4 regions of the Agrobacterium sp. A3-95 genome follow, and region 3 is predicted to be linked to each of the others. Evidence: predicted binding sites of a transcription regulator. Region 3 holds the regulator's gene; each other region holds the start of a gene.
The links. Region 3 encodes LexA, which represses DNA repair genes until DNA is damaged. Its sites were predicted from a motif close to TGTTCNNNNTGTGTTCNG; they were not measured.
Positions count from the first base shown of each region.

Region 1: the regulator LexA is predicted to act here: its motif matches at 1,382-1,399, upstream of dnaE (DNA polymerase III subunit alpha).
Region 2: the regulator LexA is predicted to act here: its motif matches at 1,070-1,087, upstream of recA (recombinase RecA).
Region 4: the regulator LexA is predicted to act here: its motif matches at 786-803, upstream of ACQZ5Y_RS26995 (LexA family protein).

Region 1 is NZ_JBNWDR010000009.1:115,946-118,147, reverse strand. It holds gene dnaE (DNA polymerase III subunit alpha) at 1-1,169, opposite strand, end outside; gene ACQZ5Y_RS21615 (ABC transporter ATP-binding protein) at 1,653-2,202, opposite strand, start outside.
Region 2 is NZ_JBNWDR010000004.1:69,101-71,302, forward strand. It holds gene ACQZ5Y_RS12625 (PfkB family carbohydrate kinase) at 1-899, opposite strand, end outside; gene recA (recombinase RecA) at 1,146-2,202, shown strand, end outside.
Region 3 is NZ_JBNWDR010000009.1:231,176-233,377, reverse strand. It holds gene ACQZ5Y_RS22185 (VOC family protein) at 1-441, opposite strand, end outside; gene lexA (transcriptional repressor LexA) at 652-1,374, shown strand; gene ACQZ5Y_RS22175 (glutathione S-transferase family protein) at 1,814-2,202, shown strand, end outside.
Region 4 is NZ_JBNWDR010000016.1:17,088-19,289, forward strand. It holds gene ACQZ5Y_RS26990 (Y-family DNA polymerase) at 1-326, opposite strand, end outside; gene ACQZ5Y_RS26995 (LexA family protein) at 323-754, opposite strand; gene ACQZ5Y_RS27000 (hypothetical protein) at 930-1,277, shown strand; gene ACQZ5Y_RS27005 (hypothetical protein) at 1,271-1,666, opposite strand; gene ACQZ5Y_RS27010 (helix-turn-helix domain-containing protein) at 2,004-2,202, opposite strand, start outside.

The DNA.
Region 1 (2,202 bases), 120 kb from region 3:
CGGCCGGGGCCGACTGGAATATCCTGCTGCTTCGCCCATTTGATGAAGTCCGCAACGATCAGGAAGTAACCGGGAAAACCCATGCGTTCGATGACGCCAAGCTCGAAATCCAGCCTGTCGCGATATTCCTGCTCTGTGTAGCCAGGTGCCATGCCGAGGGCCGCGAGGCGAAGATCAAGACCTTCGACGGCCTGACGGCGAAGCTCTTCGGCCTCTGCCCGTTGCGCCGCTTCGGGATCGTCGCTGGCACCGGTGAAGCGCGGCAGGATCGGCCCACGCTTCTTCAGCACATAAGAACACCGCATTGCGATTTCGACGGTGTTTTCCAGTGCCTCCGGAAGGTCGGCAAACAGCTCCGCCATCTCCTCACGGCTTTTCATATAATGGTCGGGGGTCAGGCGGAACCGGCTGTCATCCGAAACGATGGCGTTATGCGCCACCGCCATCAATGCATCATGCGCCTCATAATCGGCCCTCGAAGGGAAGAAGGCCTCGTTGGTGGCGACCAGCGGAATATCATGTTCATAAGCAAGTCCAATCATACGCCGCTCATGGACGCGGTCGAAACCGGACTGACGCTGCAATTCGATATAAAGCTTGTCACCGAAGAGTGATTTCAGCGCCAGCAGGCGTTCTCTCGCCTGCGCCGTATGCCCTTCCTTCAGAGCCATATCCACCGGACCACCGGAGGCACCCGTCAGCACGATCAGCCCGGCATTGGAGGCCTCCTCCAGCCATGCACGGGTAATATGCACGGACTGGCCACCGCTTTCGCCCTCCAGATAGGCGCGGCTGATAAGGTCCACCAGCCGCTCGTACCCTCCGGCATCAGCCGCGAGCAGCACGATGGCTGGAAGCTTGGCAAGGTGGCTGTTGTGATTGCGGCGATCATCCACCGCATCCTGCATGTCGATCGACACCTGACAGCCGATAATCGGCTGCAAGCCCTCATCACGCGCCTTTTCGGAAAACTCCAGCGCGACGAAAAGATTGTTGGTGTCGGTAATGGCTATGGCCGGCTGGCCGTCTGCAACGGCCTTGGACATGATTTTCTTGAGGGGTAAAGCCCCCTCAAGCAGGGAGTAAGCGGAGTGAACCCGCAGATGGACGAAACCGGGTGTTTTCAGCGTTTCGCCAGAGGTCTCTCCACGCGTAACCGTCTCGCCCATATCGTCATCCTGTCATTCTGAATCGAGGGGGCGATTTTCCGATTTTCGGCCTTCAAAGTCCACCGCCTTTCGGCGTCTATACAGGCTTCTGCGCCGGTGTGCCCTTCACAGGGCAGTGAGGATCACCGAAAAGCTGGCGACGAACACAGCGATGGAGGCGAAAGCGGCAACGTCACGGATGAAATCAGTCATTGGTCTCTCCTTACTCGTTATGTTCTAACTTTGTTCTCATTTTGTTCGATTGTCAACAGGCTTTTATTGATAGTCTCCTTGCTAACGCGGCAGAATCGGCTGCGGTTCCACCTTCGTGAATGGCAAGCCACTGACTCCAAAGCAAAAAAACCCGGAGGCAAAAACACCTCCGGGTTCGTGAAAATTCAATTGTGGAAGGACGAGTGGCTTCGCGGGAAACCTGAACGTAGACAGACTCAGCCGCAGAAAAGATCGCAAAGGCGGCGCTATGGTCGCCTTACTGCATCACGATCAGAAGTCTACGATCTTGCCGTCTGCAAGCGTCACGCGGCGGTCCATGCGGTTGGCAAGCTCGTGATTATGGGTGGCGATCAGTGCGGCAAGGCCGGACTGGCGCACCAGCGCTTCCAGCGCATCGAACACGTAATGCGCGGTCTCGGGATCGAGATTGCCGGTCGGCTCGTCGGCGAGAAGCAGGAGCGGTGCGTTGGCAACGGCACGCGCGATCGCCACACGTTGCTGTTCACCGCCGGAAAGCTCAGCAGGGCGATGTTCGCCGCGATGGCCGACCCGCATGTAATCGAGCAGCGCGCTCGCACGCTTGCGGGCCTCGCCCTGCGTCAAACCGGCGATGAGCTGCGGCATCATCACATTCTCCACCGCCGTGAACTCCGGCAGCAGATGATGGAACTGGTAGACAAAACCGATGTCGCTGCGGCGGATCGCCGTGCGCTTTTCATCCGGCAGACCATTGCAGGGCGCGTCATTGATGAAGACCTCGCCAGCATCCGGATGTTCGAGAAGCCCAGCGAGATGCAACAGCGTGGATTTGCCGGTACCC
Region 2 (2,202 bases), on a different contig from region 3:
TCGACACTGTCTTTTGACAGGTCTTGGGCGGTGGCGAAAGGCGATTGCACGGTGATGGCGGCCGCCGCGGCACCCAGTCGCAGGGCCTCAGTGATGGTTTTGCCCTCCGTAATCGCGGCGAGATAACCGGAGGCCATGGCGTCTCCGGCGCCGGTTACGTCTTTCACCTCGCGGATGATGGGTGGGTGGAGGCTTGCGGTTTGCGTCGCGTTGAAGGCTACCACTTCGCTTGCGCCACGGGTGATGACGCCGCCGGCAAGGCCTGCCCTGCGGAGAATGCCCGGCCAGTCGCGAACATTGTCTGCCGTCTGTCCCGTCAGCGCGCGCGCCTCTGCCTCGTTCATGAAGAGAATGTCGATATCGGCGAGCATGTCCTTCAGCTTCACCGCCTTGGCGGGCGAAATGGCGATGGCCGCGAGCGGCTTTTGGCAGGCGCGGGCAATGAGACCGAGCGCCTTCAACGTATCCTCCGGCAGATTGGCATCGCAAAGCAGAAGGTCGCTCGCGGTAATCGCGTCACGCACCGCGCGAACTTTGAGGCGGCGCGGCGAAAACAGCTTGTAAAGGTCCATATCCGCAAGTGCGATGACAAGATTGCCGTCGCGCTCCAGAATGGCGGTGTAGCTTGGCGTGCGGCGATCGAGGAAAACGAAGGGCGTATCTTCCACGCCCGCCTGCCTTGCTGCCTCCGCCACCGCTTCGCCGGTCACGTCGCCGCCGCGCGGTGCGATGATACGGACGGCAAAACCGAGCCGGGAAAGATTGCGCGCCGCATTGAAACCGCCGCCGCCAGCCTCTTCCATCCATGAGCCAGGATTGCTGGCGCCGGGCGCCGTTTCAGTCTCGATCATGCCGCGCCTGTCTATATGCGCGCCGCCCAGAACGAGTATTTTCTTCACGCTTGTGTTTCCCTCTTTCGCGGATGGAAAAGGTGGACGATTCGCCCCAATCTTTTGTTTGTTCCCCTTCACATCCGGTCCGCAGCGATAGGCCGGACACGGAAAAACGAAAGCAGAACAAACCACTTATCGCTATTTGTTTTCAATATGCTGGCTGCGCCTTGCGATATGAGAACAAATAGAGTACATCCTATTTCCATACTGCTTCATTGCCTGTGCGGCTTCAATAACTTAAAGGTGGATCGGATGGCACAAAATTCTTTGCGTCTCGTAGAGGATAAATCGGTGGATAAAAGCAAGGCACTGGAAGCGGCGCTCTCCCAGATCGAACGGTCGTTCGGCAAGGGATCGATCATGAAGCTCGGTTCCAATGAAAACGTGGTTGAAGTAGAGACCATTTCGACGGGTTCTCTCAGCCTGGATATAGCGCTCGGTATCGGCGGCCTGCCGAAGGGGCGTATCGTTGAGATTTACGGCCCGGAAAGCTCCGGTAAGACGACGCTTGCGTTGCAGACGATCGCGGAAGCCCAGAAAAAGGGCGGCATCTGCGCCTTCGTGGATGCCGAGCACGCGCTCGATCCGGTCTATGCCCGCAAGCTCGGTGTGGATTTGCAGAACCTTCTGATCTCGCAGCCGGATACGGGTGAGCAGGCGCTTGAAATCACCGATACGCTGGTGCGCTCCGGTGCCGTCGACATTCTGGTCGTGGACTCGGTTGCGGCGCTGACGCCGCGTGCCGAAATCGAAGGCGAGATGGGTGACAGCCTGCCGGGCCTTCAGGCACGTCTGATGAGCCAGGCGCTGCGCAAGCTGACCGCCTCGATCTCCAAGTCGAAGTGCATGGTGATCTTCATCAATCAAATCCGCATGAAGATCGGCGTCATGTTCGGTTCGCCGGAAACGACGACGGGCGGTAATGCGCTTAAATTCTACGCCTCGGTGCGTCTCGACATTCGCCGTATCGGCGCCGTCAAGGAGCGTGAAGAGGTTGTCGGCAACCAGACCCGCGTCAAGGTCGTCAAGAACAAGATGGCACCGCCTTTCAAGCAGGTGGAATTCGACATCATGTATGGCGAAGGCGTTTCCAAGACCGGCGAGCTTGTCGATCTCGGCGTGAAAGCCGGTATCGTCGAGAAATCCGGTGCATGGTTCTCCTATAACAGCCAGCGTTTGGGGCAGGGGCGTGAAAATGCCAAGACCTTCCTGCGCGACAATCCGGAAATGGCAAGCGAGATCGAACTGGCGCTGCGCCAGAACGCTGGTCTGATCGCCGATCGGTTCCTGCAGAATGGCGGCCCGGAAG
Region 3 (2,202 bases):
GGCCGCCCCGCTTGCCGCAAAAGCCAGCCGGAACGCCGCCTCGCCTTGCGAGCCATCCGGCATCCGAACAGGCCGCGAAAACTCGAAAACATCGCCCGCCGAAAGGCCGGCTGCCCGAAACCGCTCATGGTCAACCAAGGCGTCTTCAGTCCTGGCGACAAGAGCCGAAAAACCCTCCTGCCCGTCCCGTTGCCGGAAGGCCACATCCCTGCCGGTGAACACATCACCCCTCTCTATTGAGGCATTATATTTAGCCGGATCAGCAATTGCGAGCGGCTCCAGATAGGTGCCGTCGGCGAAAAATACGCAGGCATTTTGGGTGCCGAAAGGATGCAGAGCCTCCGGCGCAACCGTAAAGCCAAGACTGACGAGGCGCTTCACGGCGACGCCTATGACTTCCACGGGCAAAACGAGATGGTCAACGCTATAGGGTTTCGTCATGACATGTATCCTGCTGGCCTTCCGCCCGGAGCATGCCGGGACGGTTTCGACCGCACAAAAGCACAATTGCGTGCTATGAGGCAAATCATCACAGCAACAGATGGCACCTTCACGAAATTTTAGGGGATTGCAGAACACATATGGAACATATAGTGTTCGTTCTGTATTTGTTTCACGACTTCCACTACGATTCTAAAGGGTGTTTTCCTCATGCTCACGCGCAAACAGCAGGAATTGCTTCTCTTCATTCATGAACGAATGAAAGAGTCCGGCGTGCCGCCCTCCTTCGATGAAATGAAGGACGCACTCGATCTTGCTTCGAAATCCGGCATCCACCGCCTGATAACCGCTCTCGAAGAGCGCGGGTTCATTCGTCGGCTACCGAATAGAGCTCGGGCGCTGGAAGTCATCAAGCTGCCAGAGGCTTATACGCCGGGTGCAAGGCCGCAGCGCGGCTTTTCGCCGAGCGTTATCGAAGGCAGCCTTGGCAAGCCCAAAATGCCGGAACCGGCCCCTGCCCCCAAGACGCCGGCCAATGATCTGGGCGGGGCTGTCACCGTGCCGGTCATGGGCCGCATCGCTGCGGGCGTGCCGATTTCCGCCATCCAGAACAACACCCATGATGTGGCCGTGCCAGTAGACATGCTTGGCACGGGCGAACATTACGCGCTTGAGGTCAAGGGTGATTCGATGATCGAGGCCGGCATTTTCGACGGCGACACAGTCATCATCCGCAACGGCAACACTGCCAATCCCGGGGACATCGTTGTGGCTCTGGTGGATGACGAGGAAGCCACGCTGAAGCGCTTCCGCCGCAAGGGTGCCTCCATTGCGCTCGAGGCGGCAAACCCAGCCTATGAGACCCGTATCTTCGGGCCCGACCGGGTGAAAATTCAGGGCAAGCTGGTTGGGCTGATCCGCCGCTACCATTGATCTTATCGAACCGAACGTATTCACTTTACAATAGGCGTCATCGTGAAGATGGCGCCTATATCGGGTTTGGCTGTTTCCAAACGTGGCGTGCTTTTGCGGGTGCACGAGGATATGCGCCATTCAGCCTATGCGCGTTGCCCTTTCTAAACTGAGTTCCTGCTCCATAAAGATGCTTCGGTTTCGCTACGGGCGTGGTGGCGAATGGGCTGCTCGCTGTAATTGTCGAAGCGATCACATCCGCTGTTTTTTAGCGACGTTGTTCTGTCGTGTTGCGCAGTCAGTTTTAGTGGTCACCAAAGGGTGACTTGTCGCAAGGCGCGCTCTCAGCGACCCCACATCACCATTCATCAACGTCGTTTATGGGAGCCATGGATAATTTTCGATATTCCGTGAACGCTTGGCAGGTGTAGAAATACGCGTCATATCCGGGAGATACGCCATGTACGATCTTTATATAGCCAACAAGAACTATTCTTCATGGTCGCTGCGGCCGTGGGTATTGATGCGCACGCTCGGTATCGCCTTTGATGAAAAGCTCATTCCGTTCGGCGAAGGCGTCTCCTTCTCCTCCTTTTCGCCGACGGGCAAGGTGCCCTGCCTAGTCGACGAGGGTATGACGGTTTGGGAAACGCTTTCGATCGTCGAATATCTTGCTGAAAGACACCAGGGCGTCTGGGCAAGCGACAAGCATGCAAGGGCCTGGTCGCGTTCGGCCGCAAGTGAGATGCATGCCGGCTTTTCCTCGCTGCGCAATCTCTATCCCATGTCGGTGGGCATTCGGGTCAAACCAAGGGGCGGCGATGCCGGGCTTAAAGCCGATATAAAGCG
Region 4 (2,202 bases), on a different contig from region 3:
ATATCCAAAAAGCTTTCATCGATCGAATAGACCTCAACATCCCGAGACCATTGCCGATAGATCGCATTCAGCCTGGCGCTCATGTCGCCATAAAGGGTGTAGTTGCTGGAGTAGACCGCTACATCATTGTCACGACAGAGATCGCGGATCTTGAAGTAGGGTTCGCCCATGCCAATGCCGAGCGCCTTGGCCTCCGCCGTTCTGGCAACGGCGCATCCGTCGTTGTTGGACAGAACAATCACCGGCCGCTTTGCGATGGCAGGGTCAAAGACGCGCTCGCAAGAGCAATAGAATGAGTTGCCGTCAATCAGTGCGAATGAGGTCATCCCTGCTTCCTCGGTCGCAGCCAATGGACGTTGCAAAGTGCGACACCCCAGATCTCGACTTCCGCGATCTCCGGAAGGTCGAACAGCGGCATATCCGCATTCTCAAACATCAGCCGCGAACGACCACCCGTCATGCGCAGCCGCTTCAAGGATCGCTCGCCGTGCACGGTCGCCACGACAATATCGCCATCAACCGGCCGCACGCTTCGGTCGACCACGATCAGATCCCCATGGAAGATTCCCGCGTCTCGCATCGAGTTGCCGTCGACCTTCCACAAGAACGTCGCCGGCGGGTTCCGGATCAGGAGCTTTGTGAGGTCAATCGATTCTTCGATGTAGTCATCTGCGGGTGATGGAAAGCCGGCGCATAACCCGTGGAGCATGAGAGGCACATAGACTTCCGCCTCGATTTTCAGGCCGGCGAGCATTCAATTCGATCCTTTCACGACTGGTAGCGAAAGGAACAAATAGGGAACACATGGGGCGTCAAAAATCAAGATAGAAGATTACGCGATCCTAATCTGCAGATCTGCAGCTAACGCGAGTGTCGGCAAGGTGTTAGCTTTTCGGGGCACTGTCACAGTGGAGAGGACGAGGATCACCATGACTGACGAAGTGGAGCACCTTTCAAATACCCTGATGTGGACCGTCGGCATGATTACCCAAGCCGGGCCGGACGACCTCAAGCGCGTGGCAAGGGCCTATCGAGAAGCGCAGGACCTGGTCTCGAAGATCCCGAAGACTGAGGAAGGCGCGCGCCCTCGCATCATCGCTTGTTTTCATCGATCGGATGAGTATCGCGCTGCAGACGATATCGCCTGCGTCGGATGGATCCTGACCGCGATCCAAGAGCGCGTGAACGAAGGCGATCTACGCGACTGGAGGAAGCTGCGAACGGTTGTGAGGCAGATGGTAAAGCTGCTGCAGGAGCCAGCGCCTTCGCTTCACTGAATCCGGTCGCTGCCTTTCCTGACGACAGGATCGTCGAAGCCAATCACCTCTGGCGCGTTCGGAGCGTCCAAAAGATGCTCAAACCCCTCCCACGTCGCCTTGTCCTCTACCCAATGGCGTTGGATCTGTCTCCATTTACGGTCAGCGAGAACCTGCATTTTCGCGATCAGTTCCAAGAGCTGACGCGAAAAAAGCAGGTCATCCAGTTGGTCCGTCTGAAACCTGATCTCACCTTTCGGGCCATAGGAAACTCGGAGCAGCTGATTGTCAGCATCGAGGACGAACATGCAGACTTCGGGTTCGTTGTCCACGTTCTTGGTGACGATCAGCCTGTCAGCGGGATATCCGCCTGTTGCCTTCTGCAGCGCCTGATCAAATGCATTTGCCATTGGGATCACCTTTCCTGTCACTGTCGAATTTTGCGGAACGGTTTTGCCGGGGGAGGTCGGTCCCGGCTTCCGCTTCGCGGCGCTATGCTAAGCCTCCTGCGGCTTCCCTTCTTCCGTCAAAACCGTGTCGAGAATTCCCGCTTTCCCGCCCCTGAAGGAGGGGCGGCGCTATGCTGAAAGCTCCGATGTTCTTCATTGTCCTTCTCGGATCTCGGACTGGCGCCGATCGATCCAAGCGATGTCTTCGCCAGACGGGCGGGAAAGGACGCCGCGTGAGCGCCGGCTGATCGCCAAAGCGGCCGGCGCGCGGCGGAAACCAAAGCCAACCCGCTGAGTGTCATGGCGCGGCTTTCGCCGCGCCATTCCTTTTCTGCGTTCCGACCGTCCGGGGCTCCATGGCTATCACCAGGTCATGCACCATCTTCAAGGCCGTATCGTCGAGCTTTTTCAGGTGATCGACCGTTTCTCCCATCAGCTTGTTTCTCACGTCTTTGCGTGACTTGCCTTTGGGATGCGTAGGCCGTTCGTTGACGAAG